Regions from separate parts of the Litchfieldia luteola genome, predicted to be linked through region 3. Evidence: predicted binding sites of a transcription regulator. Region 3 holds the regulator's gene; each other region holds the start of a gene.
The links. Region 3 encodes Rex, which represses fermentation and respiration genes when NADH is low (regulators of the CRP and FNR family bind a similar motif). Its sites were predicted from a motif close to TTGTGAAATATTTCACAA; they were not measured.
Positions count from the first base shown of each region.

Region 1 (5,324 bases), on a different contig from region 3:
GCATATAAAGGTGCTGCAATACCTGATGTAATACCTGGTACGATTTCAAATGGAATGCCATGTTCTTTTAAAGCAACCGCTTCTTCTCCTACTCTTCCAAATACCCCAGGGTCACCACCTTTTAAACGTACAACCAGTTTTCCTTCAAATGCCTTTTTCACTAAAAGTTCATTAATTTCTTCCTGTCTTAAAATATGGCGGTGAGGAAGTTTTCCACAGTAAATGAGTTCACAATCATCCTTTACAAAATCAAGCAATTTTGGGTTTACTAAACGATCGTATAAAACCACTTCTGCCTTACGTAACACTTCCATTCCTTTTACAGTAATAAGCTGTATATCTCCAGGACCTGCTCCTACTAAAAACACTTTCCCTTTTTTCATGTTGTATCCCTCCAAGGTGTGTCCCATTATATAAATAATGAGGGGACACCTTGAGAAGTATCCGCTCACCATACCGTTATAATAGGATAAATATTTTATCTTCTAACGTTTCTATCTCGTAAACTTTTACCATACCTGAATCGGGTGCCTGCACCTTTCCATCGATTAATGAAATCTTCCAATCGTATAGTGGACAAAATACAAACTCTCCACTAACTAATCCATCGACTAGTGTCCCTCCCTTAGGATGTGGACTTTTATTTTGAAGGGCTCTAACTGTGCCGTGTGACGTTTTAAATAAGGCAATCTCTAGAGAACCAATTGTAATCAACCTTCCAGTTCTCTCTTGCAATTCACTTAGTCTAGCAACTTCGACTATACTTTTAGTTCCGAGCATATGACTTACTCCTTTCTCTTTTACGTTAGTTGCACCTTTGTATAATATGTTTCTTTTACAGTGTTATTTTCTACAGCTTCTTTCCATGGCTCAATGTAACGTTTTAATGATGTGTCCAATCTTTGATTTAACTCTTGTATCATCTCTTTGTTATCTAAGAGCTGTCTTACATGATCAAGTCCTACTCTTTCAATCCAATTAGATGTTCTTTCCAAATAGTTTGCATTTTCACGATAGTATTGAAGGAAAGCTCCTGTAATCTCCATTACTTCAGCTTTTGTTTTTACTGTACACAATAAGTCTCCAGCACGAAGATCTGTTCCACCATTACCAGCAATGTAAATCTCCCAACCACCATCGATACCTACAAATCCAATATCTTTTATTCCAGCTTCGGCACAGTTACGAGGACATGCAGATACACCCATTTTAAATTTGTGCGGTGTATCAAGTCTTTCAAATTTCTTCTCAAGCTCTATTCCAAGACTCATAGAATCCTGTGTTCCAAATCGACAGTGCTGTGATCCGACACACGTCTTAACTGTTCGTAAAGTCTTTCCATACGCATATCCTGAAGGCATATCGAGATCTTTCCATACACTGGTCAGGTCTTCTTTTTTCACTCCGAATAAACCAATTCGTTGACCGCCTGTCAGTTTCACAAGTGGGACATTATATTTCTCTGCTACCTCAGCAATTTTCTTTAAATCTTGTGCACTTGTTACCCCACCATACATTCTTGGAACAACAGAATAGGTGCCATCCTTTTGAATATTTGCGTGCAATTTTTCATTTACTAACCTAGAGTTACGATCATCAATATACTCTTCTGGGAAAATCATACCTAAGAAATAATTCAGTGCTGGTCGGCACTTCGAACATCCTTCTTCATTTTTCCACCCAAGCACATACATAACTTCTTTAATTGTTGTTAATCCTTTTTCCTTTATTTCAGCTACAATCTCTTCTCGGCTATTTGTTGTACAGCCACAAAGTGATTTTTTTGTAGAGGTAGCCTTGAACTGATCGCCTAATGTGTGGGATAGGATATTAGAAATAAGTGGTTTACATCGTCCACAAGAACGTCCAGCATTCGTACAACCACCAACTTCTTCTACACTTGTTACACCCTGTTCCTTGACCGCCTGAACAATTGTCCCTTTTGTAACTACAGTACAGCCACATACAATCTCATCACTTGGCATTGTTGAAATATCGTCAGAAGTAGTAGTGCCTCCGTCTCCATTACTTAAAATGGCTACGCTCGTTAAGTTGCTGATATCTTCTTTCTTAGCAAGCATTCTAAATAGCTTTGTACTATCACTTGTATCACCATATAAAACGATACCTACGATTCGATTTTCTCGGATTAAAATCTTTTTATAGACTCCATCAAACTCGTTATGCATCTTTATTGATTTTGTAGAAGGATCATCTAAAATCTCTCCTGCTGAAAATAAGTCAATACCAGCAACCTTTAGTTGAGTTCCAGTAACTGAACCTTCATAAGGTTTTGTTGGTTTACCTGTAATACGTGCAGCGAGTACCTTTGCTTGTTCATATAGTGGAGCAACTAGACCATACGTTACTTCTCTATGCTCAGCACACTCACCGACAGCAAAAATATTTTCACAATTTGTTTCCATAAAGTCATTTACAACAATTCCTCTATTAACATATAACCCTGTTTCTTTCGCCAAGTTTGAATTAGGTACTATGCCAATGGCCATAACAACAAGATCTGCTTCTATACTTGTGCCATCTATAAACTTTAATCCTTCAACTCTTGTATTTCCTACTATCTCTACGGTTTGTTTGTTCATTAAAAACTTGATGCCTTGTTGTTCTAACTCTTTCTGCAGCATGGTTGATGCAGCTGGGTCTAGCTGTTTCTCCATTAAATATGATGGTAAATGAACAACATGGACATCCATTCCTAAATCTAGTAGACCTCTAGCAGCTTCAAGTCCAAGTAGACCACCACCGATGACAACTGCTCGCTTATAGGCTGTAGAAGTTTCAAACATATCCTTGCAATCTTGTATTGTTCTAAATCCAATGACCCCTTCTTTAGTAGCACCTGGTATAGGTAAGATAAACGGTTTTGAACCAGTTGCGATAATGAGCTCATCAAAATCAACCGTATGATTCTTTGAATGAACTTTATCCTCCTCTATCTTTAAAACTTCTTCTCCAGTTAAGAGGTTAATATTGTTCTCTTTATACCAATCCCAGTCATTCATAATGATACCTTGGAGCGTTGTCTTCCCTTGTAAAACATTTGATAATTGAATTCTATTGTAATTTGGATGCGGCTCTTCCCCAAAAATTGTAATATCATATTTATCAGGTGCTAGCTTAATGATTTCCTCAATTGTTCTAACACCAGCCATTCCATTCCCAACTAAGACTAACTTTTTCTTGCTCATGTGTAGTCCTCCTATCGATGTTTGCTCATTATTTCACAAAACTGTTTATATTGATATTTTAAGATGGGAGCAAGCTTTATGGTGTGACATTTATCACAATTCAATCAGAATTTGTGAACACCTTCACAATATTGACGAAAAAAAAGACTTCATTTCGAAGACTCTTTTTGAATGGCTGGTAGTAACACAATTACTTCTGTTCCTACATTCTGCTCACTTTTATAGTCGATTTGCCCACCCATCGATTCAATAATCCTTAGAGAGACCGTTGTCCCTAATCCAGTCCCTTTATCTCTTGTTGTGTAAAATAATGTACCTATTCTAGATAGCTCTTCCTCACTCATCCCTTTTCCAGTATCACGAATAAGGATAAAAGCTTGCTCATTTTCTATTTTCAGGGTCACTGATACACATCCACCATCATTTGTTGCCTCAATGGCATTCTTAATAAGATTAATGAATGCTTGTTTAACTTGATTGCGATCTGTAATGACATAAATATCTTCTTCCAAAGAATACTCCAGATTCACCCCGTCTTTATTTGCAAGAGGTTCTAGCAATATCGATATATCTGTAAGTATTTCAGTAAGGTTACATTCCTCAATTTTTTCAAATTGCGGCTTAGCAAAATTTAAGTAATCATTAATAATTGATTCTGCCCGTCCAAGCTCACTTAATACCAAGGTGAGATACGTATGATTTTGCCCCTTTTCCTGTTTATGCATAAGCTGAAGAAATCCCTTTACTACTGTTAAGGGGTTTCTTACTTCATGAGCAATAGAAGCAGCAAGTTCCCCTAAAGTGTTTAGCTTTTCTGCTCTTGCTATTTCTTGTTTCATCAATTCATTTTCTATCATCGACTCATTAATTCGGGAAGCAATCCAGATTGATACTACCTGTATCGCTCCAAATATTAATACATTTTTAATAATGTCGTAGTTAACAGCAGATTCATCACCAGTTATCACTAAATGGGTACCTAGCATTGCTAGCATTACTAGCATTGGCCATACACCAACTAATACAGCCATCCTGATTCTTTTTTTCGCGGGATAACTCATAAACTTAAAAGAATATAAAAAGGGGACCATAACAGCTAATATCCCGCTAAGGTATCCAATAGGCAATGCATCTCCGCCAATATATGTTCTTACACCAAAATAGGCACATAAAACGATTACACTTGCCACTGGCCCTCCATATAAAGAGGCTAACACAAGCGGCACATAACGAAGATCCCAATATAGACCATAGGCTTCAAATGAAAAAAGCAAACAAAGGGTGACTGAAATTCCTTGTAACATACCACAAAAGTATGGAGACTTACCAAAACGCTTTTTTGCAAAGAAAAAATTATATATGAATATTGGCATTAAAATAATCAATACGTGTAGTAATAATTTTTCAACAAGCATGATGGCGTACCCCCAGGGCAATTTAAGTATTACTTATAGATACGACAAAACTTGTCATTTCCCCTTTCTCTTCAGGGATATATGTGAGAATAAACTCAAAAAAGCTGTTGATTTTAGTCAACAGCTTTTTTATCTGATATTAAAGTTTAAATGAACTCTTTAAGCTTACAATCTGATTAAAAACGAGTTTTTCTTCAGTCGTATGCTTAGGGTCAACATTGAAATAGCCATGTCTAAAGAATTGAAATTTATCTTGTGGCTTTGCATCTTTCATATTTGGTTCAACAAAGCCTTGAACAATTTCAAGCGAATTTGGATTAACATTATCCAAGAAGGATTCACCCTCACCTTGCTCTTCATCAAGAATTAAAGGCTCATAAATTCGATATTCGGCAGCGATTGCTTGAGTTGCCTCGACCCAGTGAAGTGTTCCTTTAACTTTACGTCCTGTAAATCCTGTACCACTCTTTGTCTCAGGATCATACGTACAACGAAGCTCTACCACATTGCCTTCATCGTCCTTGATAACTTCTTCACATTTTATAAAATAAGCATGCTTAAGTCTAACCTCGTTCCCTGGAAACAGTCGGAAGTACTTTTTAGGAGGATCCTCCATGAAGTCATCTTGTTCAATATAAATTTCTCTAGAGAATGGAATTTGACGAGTACCCATTTCCGGAACTTCTGGGTTAATTTCTGC
Region 1 is NZ_JAGGKM010000006.1:156,658-161,981, forward strand. It holds gene cobA (uroporphyrinogen-III C-methyltransferase) at 1-383, opposite strand, end outside; gene nirD (nitrite reductase small subunit NirD) at 460-780, opposite strand; gene nirB (nitrite reductase large subunit NirB) at 801-3,209, opposite strand; gene J2Z26_RS17520 (ATP-binding protein) at 3,359-4,624, opposite strand; gene J2Z26_RS17525 (glutamine--tRNA ligase/YqeY domain fusion protein) at 4,764-5,324, opposite strand, start outside.
Region 1: the regulator Rex is predicted to act here: its motif matches at 3,321-3,338, upstream of nirB (nitrite reductase large subunit NirB).

Region 2 (5,324 bases), on a different contig from region 3:
TTACCGAATTATGATACTCTACTAGAGGAAGGTAATTTACAACCTATTAAAGAGTGGATGACTGAGAAAGTTCATCAGCATGGTAAATTAAAAAAGCCACTTGAGATTCTAAATGAGGTTACAGGAGAAGGCTTAAATGCCTCACATTTAATAAGCTATTTAGAAGAAAAATACAGTGGCGTATATCATTTATAAAGATTTTAAAAAACTCTCCGATGAAGGAGAGTTTTTTTATTACAATAAATTATTAAATCCTTTTGAACCTGGAGGTGCATTTTGAATCATATCTATGAAAGGAATTGTGTAAGCAATTAGGATTAGGGCGACTAACACTCCTACCCATACCTTCCAATTTTCTAGAATCATAGGTGTTCTTTCAGCTGTGTCTGCTACTTCACCTACAGGGAATTCAGTTTCACCTTTAGGCGCAAAGAAAGCAAGGTTAATAACGATAACTAAAACTAAGATAATTCCTATAAATAGAATTGATCCACCAATCGCCTGGGCGATTTGATAAGGAATCCATTCAGCTGCTTGTGCTGAATCACCGTACGTTGAGAATGATGAACGTCTTGGTGCTCCTAGTAGACCTGCAAAGTGCATTGCAGTAGACATAAATGCCATACCTACAACCCACACGATTGTTTGTACAATCGCCAACTTATTCATAGCTTTTGTTAATACACGGCCAGTAATATGTGGAATTAACCAATAAGCAATTCCAAAGAACGTTAGTAATACAGTTGTTGCTACAGTTAAGTGAAAGTGGCCTGTCACCCAAATTGTATTATGAACAACTTGGTTCATTTGGTGAGATGCATTAATGACACCACCGGCACCTGCTGGAATAAAGATTAACATACCCATAAACGGTGCGAAGAAACGTGCATCTCCCCATGGTAATTTTCTAAACCATCCGAAAAGACCAGTTGCTCCTTTAGATCTTCCATACATTTCGAACGTTGCAAACATTGAGAATGCTGTCATTAGTGAAGGGATAATTACCATAAATGTTAACACAACTTGTAAAAATTTCCATGCTGGATCAATACCTGGTTCAGTTAACTGATGGTGAAATCCAACAGGAATTGAGAATAGTAAGAATAGCACAAATGAAAGTCTAGCTAAAGCATCTGAGAATATTTTTGCACCAATAACTTTAGGTATAACAACATACCAAGCCATATAGGCAGGCAGTAACCAGAAATATACTAGTGGGTGACCAAAATACCAGAATAGTGTTCTACTAATCAATACATCTATTGTTTCCACTAGTCCTAGTGACCATGGTAAAAATTGAATTAATACAGCAGCAGCAACTCCTAATGTCGCCACTAACCAAAGAATCATAGTAATAACTGCCATAAAAGCAAGTAAAGGTGTAACAGCACCAGGATTAGCTTTTTTCCATTTTCCAAAGTGTGAAAACATTCCAAATCCGCTAATCCAGCTTCCTACAACAACTAGTGTTAATCCAAGATAAAATGCCGGATGAGCCATTAGAGGTGCATAGAAAGTATAAAGGACTGAAGCCTTACCTAATAAAATTGTAGTAGCAGTCATAGATGTTCCTACTGTCATAAACCAAAAACCAATCCAGCCTGATAGTCGAACCTTATCAGACAATGTTCCCGCTGTCTTACTTAACGATGCGAAAAGAAAACCTATTATAAAGAATGTAGTAAGTACAAGACCTAATAATACACCATGAACAGTAAGTAATTGATAATATCCAATACCCGCAGGTAATGTGAATTCTCCTGAACGGACTAGAGTTTGTAATAAACCAGCAAAACCACCTAGAAATAAAGCGATAAATGCTACATAAATATGGGCCATTGCCAGTTTGCCGTCACGCGAATTAACCTTTGATACAGTATTCATCATTGTTCTACCACCTCAATTTTCGCACTCATTAAGTGGTGTCCAGCTCCACAATATTCGTTACATAGAATTAAATATTCTCCAGTTTTATCGAACTTTTGAGTGTAAGTGTTAATGTATCCAGGATGAACCATCATATTGATATTAGTTCCGGCAACTTGGAATCCGTGAACAACATCCGTTGTCGTTACGTTGATTACCACTTCAGCCCCTTTAGGAATTTGGATCTGATTTGGTGTAAAAGCAAAAGCTGAAGTAACAATGTTTAATTCATATTTGTTACCTTCTATGTGCCTTAAACCAGGGTTATCAAAAGGTGCCGTTTCACGAACCTTTTCAGGATCAATCGTTACTAGACAGCTAGCAGGCTGTGTACCCATATAAAAAGCACCAACGCCTACGGTTGTTAAAAATACTAAAAGTGTTCCAATACCAAACGTCAACCAAATTTTCTCAAATTTATGCATATGCATTGCGTTTCTTCTCCCCTTCCAAAACATGAGTAATTAAAAAGTTAAGTACCATAAAAATTCTTGACTATAAGTTGTGAACACGGTCTAAAAATAGGAAGTAAACACCCACCCATGTTACTATTAGGAAAAAACCTAGTAAGAATACCGAAGCTAATGTTCCCTTCAATGAAGAACTATCTTCCACTTTAATTTTCTTTTCAGTTTCAATTTTCGGCATAGTCATTCAACCCCCTTAAAAATTATCAATGATTACACTTTCATAATACAAAAAAATAAATGAAAAACTAGGTGCTTTAAAGGATGTCATAAATTGTTCATTCCTTCTATATTCACTATTTTAATAGGGAAAAATTGAAACATCAGTGATATATATCACATTGTTATGGGGGTATTTGTGAACATAATGTGACAAGTGAAGTTTGGAGGAAACGTCCAAAAACAAAGAAAAGGCTCCTAGCTAGATACTAGGAGCCTTCACTTATATAAAAAAAGATAGGGATACTAATTAGACGAACACATATTAGAGAAAGTTTCAAACTTATCTACAGAACTATAAATTTATTTTTAACTATGGTTATCTACGATTTTGGCTGTTTGAAAATCTTTGCTTAACGTTTTAACTACAGTATTGCATATATTGTAGGAAAGAAAGGTGATAAACTTGATTAAATATTATTGTTCGAATTGTTTAACCTTTATTGAGGTGGAACAGAAAAGTTGTCTTCACTGTGGTGCTGCCGAGGTAAAAGTGATAGAAATAAATGTTCACAATACAAGTTCTAATTCAAAGTCGTAACGTACTCTCTTGGGTACGTTTCTTTTTATGTAATCTTGATATACTATTTTAATATATAGAAGGAGGGGGTACATTTGTATTTTGTTGTAGTCGATATTGGTTGTAGTGATTGCGGAGAGAGCTCAAACTTAGTGGGTATCTTTACTACTGAAGAAAACGCAAGAAATGCAATGCATAACTATATGAAGGACAATCATTTAACCATGGATGGTGACCATGAATTATTAATATTTAAGTTAGAGGAGTTAAACAGAGTACATAATAACAGCTATGATCATCTTATTTTCAGTTCGCAAGATAGTTAGGATGTTGAAGGGATTTAACTAGTTGTAATTCACTTATCACACTTTTATGAACAGCACCATACCTTATTGTAGGCACGTGTCTACAAGGAGGTATATGTTAATTATGGTACAAATCAAAAATTACTATGCTGGATCTAATTCAAGTCAGGGATTTTATTCACTCTATGATGAAGCGCTAAAGGGCTTAGAGAAGCTTTATATTTTTAAAGGTGGGCCAGGTACTGGAAAGTCAACATTCATGAGAAAAGTTGGACTATTTCTAATGGAAAAAGGCTATAGTCTTGAGTATTTACATTGCTCCTCGGATAATCATTCCATTGATGGCCTTATTGTTCCTTCGTCGAAACTTGGATTTGTTGATGGAACTGCTCCACATGTTGTTGAACCAAAGTATCCAGGAGTGGTTGAAAAGGTAATTGATTTAGGTCAATACCGTAATGATTATCAACTACTAAAAAATAAAAGAGAAATTATTGAGTTAACTGATGATATTTCAGAAAACTTCTCAGCAGCCTATAAAGTGTTTGCTGAAGCGAAGAAAATCCATTTAGATAGAGAAGAAATTTATTTATCAGCTATGGATTTTAAGAAGGCCGATCAAGTAACGAATGGATTAATTGAAAACATCTTTTGCGCTCCTTTCCAAGAAGAAAAGAATCCAACTGTAAGAAAAAGATTTTTTGGTGCGGCAACTCCAAAAGGCGCAGTTAATTTTATAGATAATATAACAGAAGATCTGGAAAAAAGATTCATAATTAAAGGGAGACCCGGAAGCGGAAAATCCACTTTAATGAAGAAGATTGGTAAAAATGCAGAAGACAGAGGATTGTCCGTTGAATATTTCCAGTGTGCTTTTGACCCAAATAGTGTAGATATGGTTGTTATTCCAGGGCTAGGTGTTTCAGTTGTAGACGGAACAGCGCCACACATAGTTGACCCTTTTCGTAGTGGAGATGTAGTAGTTGATATGTTTAAACTCTGTATGGATACAGACATCGAGGTTCGCTGTAAGAAAGAAATTGGAGAGCTTAATACAAATTATAAAAGTAAGATGACATTAGGTACCAATTTCTTAAGTGAAGCAAAACGACTTCACGATAAGCTAGAGGATTATTATAAAGAAGCAATGGATTTCACTGCGGTAGATAAAAAAAGAGAAGAAATTATAAAGGAAATATCCAAATTTTAGATAATAATAGGAGGCACTTTTACAGTACCTCCTTACTTAATTTCTAACATTAAGATGATTTGAAGCTCTCTTTTATCTTCAAACTGTACAGGAACTCTAAATGCCTTGTCAAAGCCAAACATCTTTGATTGTCCTACAATTACGGTTGGAGGAGTAATGTCCATGATAATATTTTTTTGGGAAACATGTGTAGAAAGATTGCCTGCAATCATGTTCCCTAGTTCCCCAGTGAAAGAATCAAGCATTTCACCCTCTATCGGCATCCCGAACATCATTTCACCGATTCCGCTAAATACACTTTGTTCGGCTTCAATTATTAATCGGCCTCTAATATCCCCAGTCATTCCAATAAGCACTCCAATAGATGACTGAACAACAGGTTCAGTAAACAAACTTGGACTTTCTATATGTAATGAGGCAGGTATAACTGATTTTACCGCTTCAATTGTGCTGTTGAGAACATTTGTTACATTTGCAGTTAACGTCATGATGTATCCCCTCCATATTAGACAACATGTATTTTTTATATAATAACACATTTCGACAAAAAACTACCTTAAAAAATCAAAATTTTATAAAAATAACGATAAAAAACACCCAGCATTTACTGAGTGTTTGTAAAATAGGCCATATGTACCTCATCATCGTATTCCCCATTGAAGTAGACCTGCCTTTTT
Region 2 is NZ_JAGGKM010000003.1:243,315-248,638, forward strand. It holds gene J2Z26_RS09690 (carboxypeptidase M32) at 1-195, shown strand, start outside; gene J2Z26_RS09695 (b(o/a)3-type cytochrome-c oxidase subunit 1) at 235-1,887, opposite strand; gene J2Z26_RS09700 (cytochrome c oxidase subunit II) at 1,884-2,357, opposite strand; gene J2Z26_RS09705 (cytochrome c oxidase subunit 2A) at 2,422-2,574, opposite strand; gene J2Z26_RS09710 (hypothetical protein) at 3,228-3,458, shown strand; gene J2Z26_RS09715 (PRK06851 family protein) at 3,562-4,647, shown strand; gene J2Z26_RS09720 (chemotaxis protein CheX) at 4,680-5,135, opposite strand; gene J2Z26_RS09725 (GNAT family N-acetyltransferase) at 5,252-5,324, opposite strand, start outside.
Region 2: the regulator Rex is predicted to act here: its motif matches at 2,718-2,735, upstream of J2Z26_RS09705 (cytochrome c oxidase subunit 2A).

Region 3 (5,324 bases):
AATATACCATTAATAGGAGTACACCATATCGCAGGGCATATCTATGCAAATCGATTGATTCAAGAACTTCAATTTCCTTTACTATCATTAGTGGTGTCTGGAGGACATACAGAGCTCGTCTATATGAAGGAGCATGGATCCTTCAAAGTCATCGGTGAAACACGAGACGATGCAGCAGGAGAAGCTTATGATAAGGTTGCTCGAACTCTAAATCTACCTTATCCAGGTGGGCCACATATCGACCGACTTGCTGGGGAAGGGAATCCTACTATTGATCTTCCGCGAGCTTGGCTAGAAGAGGGGTCCTATGATTTTAGCTTTAGTGGTTTAAAATCAAGCGTTATTAATACTCTACATAATGCAGAGCAACGTGGAGAGACCATTGATTCCAAGGACTTAGCTGCAAGTTTTCAGGCAAGTGTTATTGATGTTTTAGTTACAAAAACAGTCAAAGCTGCAAAAGAATACGATGTTAAACAAGTATTACTTGCTGGTGGAGTTGCAGCTAATAAAGGCTTACGTCAGAGCTTGGAAAAAGCTTTTGTAGAATTAAATGGGATAGAACTTATTATCCCACCGCTTTCACTCTGTACCGATAACGCAGCTATGATAGCAGCGGCAGGTAGCATTCTCTATGATAAAGGAATACGCTCGGATTATGCCTTAAATGCAAATCCTGGACTAGATTTAGAGATACATGGGTAAAAAAAAGCATGGATTGTAGAAATCCATGCTTTTTTTGTTTATACACAGGGTTATCAACAGTTTTGTGCATAACTTTCCGAATCCCAGTCAAATCAAATCATTTATAATGGATAAAAAATGTGGATAACTTATGATTTTATTGTGGACAATGTGGATAAGTACGTTGATAACCTTATTTTAAAGGCTAGTAATGTGAATAATATTGTGGAAAATAAAAATCAGTGGAGGTTATCCACTGATTTCGTGTAATGTTTCCCATTCAGCCATTAACAATTCTAGTTTAGAGTTTGCTTTTGCCGTTTCCTCGTTTAAAGCTTGTACTCTTTCATGGTCTTGATAAACCTCAGGATCACATAGTAACTGATCATTTTCTTCAATTTTACTTTCAAGTTCCGATATTTCAACTTCAATTTCTTCAATTCTTCTTTTCCGTTGGCGCTCTAGCTTTTTAGCTTCTTTTTCTTGTTCATAGGAGAGCTTGTCTGTCTTCTCTTCTACTTTTTTCTGCTGTGGAACCTGTTTCTTCTCGAGGGCTTCTAATTCAACCATCTCAGCTTTTTTTTCCACATAATAGTCATAATCACCAAGGTATTCAGTAAGTGAAATTGTGGATAACTCAAATATTTTAGTTGCAATTCGATTGATAAAATAACGGTCATGTGAAACAAATAGAATTGTACCCGGATAGTCTACTAGGGCGTTTTCTAATACTTCCTTGCTATCTAAATCTAAGTGGTTAGTAGGCTCGTCGAGTATTAAGAAATTAGCTTTCTGCATCATCAGCTTAGCTAGTGCAAGACGTGCTTTTTCACCACCACTTAAAGTGGATACAGTTTTTAACACATCATCTCCTGAAAATAGGAAATTTCCTAGCACAGTTCGAATATCTTTTTCATTTTTTAGAGGGTACTCATCCCAAAGCTCGTTGAGGACACGCTTATTTGAAGTCAGGTTCGCCTGTTCTTGGTCATAATACCCAATTGAAACATTTGAGCCAAATTGAAAATGGCCATCAACAGGTGTTAGTTTTTTTATAATTGCTTTCAATAATGTTGATTTTCCAATTCCATTTGGACCGACTAACGCTATACTGTCACTGCGACTAATTGAAAATGATATATTCTTAATCGTAGGCTTTGAGCCTGGATAAGCAATGGATAGATTTGCTCCTTTTAAGACATCGTTCCCACTCTGTCTTTCAATATCAAATAGAAAGGAAGCTGATTTTTCATCTCCGAGAGGTGAAGACATCATATCCATTCTTTCAAGTTGTTTTCTCCGGCTCTGTGCTCTTTTTGTTGTGGATGCACGAGCAAGGTTTTTTTGAATAAAATCTTTTAGTTTTGCAACTTCATCTTGCTGCTTTTCATATCGCTTAAGCTCAAGCTCGTAGTTTTCAGCCTTTTGTTTTAAGTAATGACTATAGTTGCCAGTAAACTTTGTTGAGGTCGTTCTAGAGATTTCATATACCTGATTAACAACCTTATCCAGGAAATAGCGATCATGGGATACGATGAGAATTGCTCCTTGATAACCTTGCAGATATTGTTCAAGCCATGTTAACGTAGCAATATCTAAGTGGTTCGTCGGCTCGTCCAATATTAATAAGTCAGGTTTCGTTAATAATAGTTTACATAAGGCTAAGCGCGTCTTTTGCCCACCACTTAAAGATGAAATAGACGTATTGTAATCAAAATCTGAGAAATTAAATCCATGTAAAATGGATCTAATATCAGATTCATATTGGTAGCCACCTTGCTCTTTAAAGTTTATTTGCAATTGGTCATATTCAGCCAATAATCGTTGATAACTAGCTTCATTTTGGATGATATCGGGATCACCCATTTTCTGTTCAAGTTCTCTTAGGTCAGCTTCTAGTTTTTTCAATGGTGCAAAGACAGTCAACATCTCATTCCAAATTGACAGACTTGATTCGAGACCTGTATCTTGTGCTAAGTAGTTGATTGAGAGGTTTTTTGGCTTAATGATTTCTCCACCATCATGGGACATTTGCCCGGAAATAATTTTTAGTAGTGTAGATTTACCCGCACCATTTCTTCCTACAAGGGCAATTCTATCTCTTGATTGTACTTCTAGTTTTATATTAGATAAAATAAGATCAGCACCAAAGTATTTTTTTAGCTGATTTACTTGTAATAAAATCATGTTTATTCACCTCTTAGTATAAGCTAAGTGTATCTTATCAGAGCTTGAGAGGGCAACTTATTATACAGCATTAGAGTAATACTAAAAATACCCATATCACAATTGTGTCAAAACTTTGAACAAACTCTTTCCTTTAACGATATGGATTTTATTAGGATGCAACTAAGAAAGTGAAATAAATCACAGAACTTCATAAGACAGACGAGGTAAAATAGTGTATAGTCTACTATGGGAGGAGATTTATATGTCGTCTTTCACTCATTTTAATGATCAAGGTCGTGCCAAAATGGTAGACATTACAGATAAAACGAGTACCATTCGGACTGCAATTGCAAAGTCGAGTGTTCAAGTAAATAAAGAGATATACGAAAAGATAACCCAAAATGCAATTAAAAAGGGTGATGTGCTAGCTGTTGCTCAAGTAGCAGGAATTATGGCTGCCAAAAAAACCTCTGATATTATTCCAATGTGTCACCCACTTGCATTAAAAGGGGTAGATATTTCATTTAATTGGAAGAATGAAGAAGAAGAATATCATCTGCTTATACGTGTTGAAGTTAAGACAAAGGGAAGTACGGGTGTTGAGATGGAAGCTCTAACTGCTGCATCTGCAACAGCCTTAACTGTATATGACATGTGTAAAGCAGTCGATAAAGGGATGATCATCGGTCCTACTTTCTTAATAGAAAAAACAGGTGGTAAAAACGGAGACTTTAAAAGAGATGAAAGCCTTTTAGATGGTTTGAATGTGGGGGATGAAAGTTGAATATAGATCAATCAAAAATACCACAAGCAACTGCTAAAAGATTACCGTTATACTATAGATTTTTAAAGAACCTACATGCCTCAGGAAAGTTAAGAGTTTCCTCTGCAGAACTGAGTGAGGCAGTAAAAGTGGATTCAGCAACAATTCGCCGAGACTTTTCCTATTTTGGAGCGTTGGGAAAAAAAGGATATGGATACAATGTGAATTATCTGTTATCCTTTTTCAGAAAAACGTTAGATCAAGATGAATTAACTGCAGTAACGTTAATTGGAGTAGGTAATTTAGGAACTGCATTTTTGCACTATAACTTCTCTAAAAACAATAATACTAAAATAGAATTGGCTTTTGATGTAGATCAATCAAAAATCGGAACAGAAGTTGGTGGCGTATCAGTCTATCATTTAGATGAACTAGAGGAACGTTTACCTGAAAATGTAACGGTTGCTATATTAACTGTACCTGTTGGGTCAGCTCAACCGATCACAGACCGCTTAATACAAAAAGGGATAAAGGGAATATTGAACTTTACCCCAGCTCGAATAAATGTTCCGGAGCACATTAGGGTACATCATATTGATTTAGCAGTAGAATTACAGTCACTCGTATACTTCTTAAAACATTATCCAAGTGAATAAATAAGAATCCCTTTAAAGGAGGTGAAGGATATGCCGAATATTGGAATTGGAAGCCTTCTACTAATCGTGTTTGTAGCACTATTAATTTTTGGACCTAGAAAATTACCTGAGCTTGGAAAAGCAGCGGGTAATACACTTCGTGAATTTAAGAACGCAACAAAAGGTTTAGCTGATGATGAAGACGAGGACAAAAAGAAAAATGAAGAACTAAAATAACTTTTGATTTAAAATGCTTTAGTTGTGGTTAGGATGATTCATTATGACAGAAAAAGAAATGTCCGTATATGACCATATAGGTGAGCTTCGAAAACGACTGATATATATAGTCGTTTTCTTTTTCCTGGCTATGGTTGGTGGCTTTTTCTTAGCAGAACCGATAATTGTATATTTACAACATGCGGACGAAGCTAAGGAATTAACGATGAACTCGTTTCGCCCTGCGGACCCAATTAAAATATATATGCAATTTGCTTTTATTATAGCATTTGTAATCACTTCACCCATTATCTTATATCAATTATGGGCTTTCATTAGTCCAGGACTTTACGAAAAAGAACGCAAAGTAACCTTGAGTTATATTCCCATTTCTGTATTTCTGTTTCTAGTGGGTATTTCCTTTTCTTACTTTATTCTTTTCCCGTTCGTTTTTGACTTTATGGGAAGACTTGCTGATCGGTTAGACATAAATCAAGTGATCGGAATTAATGAGTACTTTCAGTTTCTTTTTCAACTAACTCTTCCATTTGGGCTACTTTTCCAAATGCCAGTAGTTATTATGTTTTTAACAAGGCTTGGAATTGTAACTCCAATGTTTTTGGTGAAAGTACGAAAGTATGCGTACTTTGTCCTCTTAGTCATTGGAGCGTTTATAACTCCACCTGAACTGTTGTCACATATGATGGTAACTCTTCCGTTGTTTGGACTATATGAAATCAGTATTCTTGTATCTAAAGGTGCATATCGGAAAGCGAAGAAAGCAGAAATGCTCTATCAAAATGAACAAAAATAAACCTCCCGATTTGGGAGGTTTATTTATTTTTAAGCTGTTTGAT
Region 3 is NZ_JAGGKM010000014.1:3,799-9,122, forward strand. It holds gene tsaD (tRNA (adenosine(37)-N6)-threonylcarbamoyltransferase complex transferase subunit TsaD) at 1-705, shown strand, start outside; gene J2Z26_RS21600 (ABC-F family ATP-binding cassette domain-containing protein) at 934-2,871, opposite strand; gene moaC (cyclic pyranopterin monophosphate synthase MoaC) at 3,116-3,637, shown strand; gene J2Z26_RS21610 (redox-sensing transcriptional repressor Rex) at 3,634-4,272, shown strand; gene J2Z26_RS21615 (twin-arginine translocase TatA/TatE family subunit) at 4,303-4,488, shown strand; gene tatC (twin-arginine translocase subunit TatC) at 4,532-5,281, shown strand; gene J2Z26_RS21625 (YdiK family protein) at 5,301-5,324, opposite strand, start outside.

Region 4 (5,324 bases), on a different contig from region 3:
GTTTCCTCCTTATTGCATTTTTGGTGCAAGTGATTCATGTTGCTGTAATGTTGATAACAATTGATCATAATGCTGTTGATGACGTTGTGATAATTGTTGAAATAGTTGCTGAACCGCTGGTGTTTGTGAATGTGATAAAGACACAACTGCTTGTTTAATTAACAAATCTTCATTCGACATAGAATCAACGATGTACTCTACTTCTTTTGTTGTCAGTGGCTGTGGCATGTTTTAGCCTCCTTTTTTATAAAATTACTCTATACATTTTTTCCATAGCAAGTTCATTTCATCACAGATACAAAGCGTTAAATACTGGAACAATTAGACTATCCCTTTTGCCTTAAATAGCGTTTGTCATTCATAAATAAGCTCCAAAAGTAAATAAAGCCAGGAAATAAAATCGCAAAGCCAATGATGTAGGTGATAAACACCGCTCTAAATGAATTTGGGTCCGTAAAAGCTGACTCGATTGTTACATTAGGATATATAATGTATGGCAAATGTGCTTTTCCGTAGACATAACTTGCGATTAAATACTGAATTGTAACGGCAATCACCGATAACCTCGGCATCCCTTTCACACCTTTTCGGAACGGGTTTGGTGCGTAAAGGCCAATTCCAACAATTAAAAAGAAGGCAACGGATAAGATCAGGAGTGGAAGGTCTTCCATCATTTTATCGAATAACCAGGTTGCCTCATTCTGTAATGTGATCATGATTAGAAAGGCCATCACTAGAGAAATAGGACCCATTATCTTACCGTCTCTGAGGTAAACACGGTATGCCTCCATTTCATTTGAAGCTTTTGAGTAATCAGCTAATAATAAAGATGAAAGAAAGAGTGTACTGCTTATAGCAAAGCCAATAAATGCATACACATTGGGACTTGTTAGTAACGCAGTAAGGTCTAAATTAGCTGTAATATCTTTAACATCTACATATTGCCCCTGCGTAACAGGCAGAACACTTATTAATATCCCTGGGATAATGATACCTGTGATACCCGAGATGTAGGTCAGTGGCTTTCGATAGTCAGTCGCAATATTTGAAAACACTAAGAATGCACTTCGCAATGCTAATAAAAGTAAAATCAAGCTTCCAGGGATAAGTAAAATTGTACCTAGGCTGTATGCAGCCCTAGGGAACAGGCTATAAACAGCAATAACTAAAGCAACGATGAATGTGTTGGTCACTTCCCACGTAGGAGATAAATAGCGGTTTGCAATATTCGTGGCTTTTGTTTTTTCACGGTTTATATAGACCATTGCCCAAAAGCCGGCACCAAAATCCATAGTCGCCATAATTGCATAGATAAAGACGAATCCCCAGAGTACGGTAATTGCGAGAAGAGCATCAGCCATACGCATAACCTCCTATGAATTTGAACTGAATAATGGGACTCCCTTTTTTTCTGCTCGTTCGAGATCGTCTAATTCTGTGTTTCTTCTAAAGAAGTAGAGCAATACCGAGACGACAGCAATCCCTAAGATAATGTAAACAATGATAAATGAGATGAATAATACGTTTAAGTTGGTAGCGGTCGTTGATGCCGCAGCAGTGGTTAGGACTCGGTAAATGACCCACGGCTGACGTCCTGTACACGCAAATACCCACCCAAACTCAATCGCAAGTACTGCCAATGGACCCATGGTCACTAGTCCCCAAAGCATCCACTTCGGATAGTAGTCTTTCTTTAGTATTTTTCGCCAAGCAAACACGAAAAGCGGTACTAAGATCAGCAGAGTGCCAATCCCAACCATTGCATTAAATAAGGTATGGACAAATAGCGGAGGCCACATTGCTTCTGGAAAATCATTTAACCCTACAACAACTGTGTCAAAGCTATCTCCAGCAAGATAACTCAGTGCCCAAGGAATTTCGATTCCCCACTTTATGGTCTGTGTTTCTCTATCCGTAAAACCACCAATGGCAAGTGGTGCATGTGATTGTGTCTCAAATAACCCTTCCGCAGCAGCAAGCTTCTCAGGTTGGTATTCATGTAAATATTGCGCGGCTTCATGTCCATTTGTCGCGGTAAAAAAGGCGAAGATTCCACCAACAATTAGGCTTATCTTTAGTGCTTTTTTATGAAAGTTATAGACGCGCGATCCTGCTTCATTTTTCATCATTTTATAAGCAGCCACTGATGTCACAACAAACGCCCCAACCACGTACGCTGATAAAGCAACATGCCCGGCTGTTACGAAGAAGCTTGGGTTAAAAAAAGCAGCCCACGGATCAATATCAACATACTGACCATTTTCATAACGGAATCCTCTTGGTGTCCCTTGGAAGGCATGGACATTTGTAATTAATACAGCTGAAGCTAGTGCTCCAATAGCTACTAGGGTCAAGCTTAGAATCCGCATCCACGGAGCAATTCTTTCGGCAGCGTATACATAGATTGACATGAAGAGTGCCTCAATAAAAAATGCATACATTTCAATTTGGAAAGGCAGAGGCATTACTCGACCGACCACTTCCATAAAACCGGGCCAAAGCAGAGATAACTGCACGCCGGCAATCGTTCCTGTCGGAATACCAACTCCCAACAGTACCGCAAAGGTTTTCGTCCAACGCTTGGCCATTACCACATACTCTTGATCCTTTGTTTTTTGATAAAGAAGCTCTGCAATTAACATCATCAATGGCAGGCCGACCCCTATCGTTGCAAAAATGATATGAAAGGCCATCGTTGTCCCGAATAATGAACGGGCTAACAGTAAGTCATCCATCTTACATACATCCTCTCGTGAGAGCCATGGGGACAGTCCCCCTGGTTCCTATCGTGATAACATCTTGATAATTATTTCCAATTAAACCATTAATATGTAAAAAATTTTTTCGTTGTGGAGGTGCCAAAGGGAGGTGCCAAGGTGGTGCCAAGGGGACGGTTCTCCTGGCCCCATGTCCACCAGTCTCAGTGCCTGTTTCCTTGCTCTTTTTTTGAATGAAACAAATTGTTCAAATCTTTATGAATAGATTGTGAACTAATTCACAAGTATATTGTGAAACCCTTCACAATCGATTATGATTTAAGTGTAAAGAAAAACAAATAAATCCTTCAAGGAGAGGATCAAAATGATTAACAACTTCTTAAGAGAAAACCGTATCGTAGCTGGAGCTTTAGCACTTATTCGTATATTTCTTGGTTGGAGCTGGATGACAGCAGGTTGGGGAAAAATTACTGGTGGATTTGATGCAGGTGGATATCTAGGAAATGCTGTTGCAAATCCAGTACTAGATAAAGGAACTGGTGAAGCCATCTACCCAATGTATAACGCGTTCATAGAAGGTTTTGCACTTCCGAATGTTGGACTAATCAATTTCTTAATACCTTGGGGAGAATTCCTAGTAGGTCTTGGATTACTTCTAGGTTGCTTAACAACTGCAGCTGCATTCTTCGGGCTAATGATGAACTTCATGTTCATGTTCGCTGGTACAGTGAGCACAAACCCTGAAATGATCTTACTTGGTGTGATTGTCCTAGCTGCAGGTGCTAACGCTGGCCGCTACGGTGCAGACTACTTCGTACTACCATATTTAAGAAAAGTAGCTAACTTCAAAATCAACAAAAATGATAAAACAGGCACTACTACAGGCACTGTAGAAGAAAAACTTGCTTAGTTTGATTCCTCCATTGCCCTCTAACCTCCCACCATACCCGATGGTGGGGGAGGGACTTTTTGAGAGTCATATATAAACATTAAAAGGCTTAGAGATTAGTTCTCTAAGCTTTTTCAATGTTTATCGTACTTGCTAGGTAAATAAAGAGTGTTAAGGGAAATGAAATGATTCTCTGTACCATTGAAACTTTATGTGACCTATACTGTTGATTTTGCTCTTTCGAGGGCTCATAAACTCATTTATGTGACCTGTACTTGTTCATTTTGCTCTTTCGAGGGCTCATATACTCATTTATGCGACCTCTATTTGTTCTTTTTGCTCTTTCGAGGGCTCATAAACTCATTTATGCGACCTCTACTTGATCATTTTGCTCTTTCGAGGGCTCATAAACTCATTTATGTGACCTCTGCTTGATTATTTTGCTCTTTCGAGGGCTCATAAACTCATTTATGCGACCTCTACTTGATCATTTTGCTCTTTCGAGGGCTCATAAACTCATTTATCCGACCTCCATTTGTTCTTTTTGCTCTTTCGAGGGCTCATATACTCATTTATGCGACCTCTATTTGTTCTTTTTGCTCTTTCGAGGGCTCATAAACTCATTTATGTGACTTCTACTTGATCATTTTGCTCTTTCGAGGGCTCATAAACTCACTTACGCCATCATATTATTGCAAATTTACTCCTATACCCATCTACCAGGATTATTTCAATAAAAAAATCCCGCCATTTTCTTAGCAGGATCCATCATCTATTTTAAATTATATAAGCTGCGATCCTAGTTTGTAAGGGATAAAAAATGCTTGGCTTATACATTATTCTCTATTTTTGCATTACGCGAGATTCTAGTTGTTCTGTAAGGTTCCTCTTACGTAATTCTTCTTCTAACATAGAAATGAACTCATGACTCAACTTCAATTCTATGGCACTATAATAAGCTTCAATTAACTTCGAATCTGATATCTTCAACTCTAGATTTACCCCTTTGTCTTTATTATTACTCTCTAGAAGTAATGATAGCATTAGCTAGTCAACCTGGCTCAGGCACTGCTTTGTTCTCTAAAACTTGTATGGCTTTTGATAAGCATTCATGGTAAAAATCTTCTTTACCTTCGAGTCCTTTACCAGCTATTGCTTGTTTTATTCTTATATAATTATCAATGATGTGCTCTGATTTCATGCCACGGCTGGTTAATAGTGTGTTTAACCACTCCGTATAATCAAGGAACGCTTGGTCATTGTTTAATTTATAGGCCACTTCAAGTGTATTAAAATGATGCTGATTGTCTTCACGGCATTTCTTTTTACCATGTTCACCGAATCTTGTAAGTAATTCGGGATAAGCAGCGTAAATATCGGATACAACCTCATCAATAATTGAATCTATGTTATAGGTGCTCATGTTGCCACCACCTTATATTGTTCCACTTTTGGTATCACTTGTGCAAGTTCTTGGTCCGGGTATTTTTTTTCAAGCTCATGAATTTTCTTAAATTCTTCACTTGTTACCCATTTCATATAACTCTCCTTCGTGTCGAAGGTTAATTGTACAGTTAAATAGTTTGGTTTCTTTTGATTTTGCAATAGCTGAAATTGCAAAAAACCCTTCTGCTTTGTCCACTGAGCGAGAACGGTTTTTATAGATCTGTATAACTTCCTCCACCTTATCCATTGCTGGAATTTCAAAGGTTGAATGA
Region 4 is NZ_JAGGKM010000005.1:46,947-52,270, reverse strand. It holds gene J2Z26_RS14880 (hypothetical protein) at 10-228, opposite strand; gene J2Z26_RS14875 (cytochrome d ubiquinol oxidase subunit II) at 327-1,361, opposite strand; gene J2Z26_RS14870 (cytochrome ubiquinol oxidase subunit I) at 1,374-2,735, opposite strand; gene J2Z26_RS14865 (DoxX family membrane protein) at 3,082-3,627, shown strand; gene sda (sporulation histidine kinase inhibitor Sda) at 4,450-4,650, opposite strand; gene J2Z26_RS14855 (hypothetical protein) at 4,658-5,029, opposite strand; partial or broken gene J2Z26_RS14850 (antibiotic biosynthesis monooxygenase family protein) at 5,026-5,324, opposite strand, start outside.
Region 4: the regulator Rex is predicted to act here: its motif matches at 2,984-3,001, upstream of J2Z26_RS14865 (DoxX family membrane protein).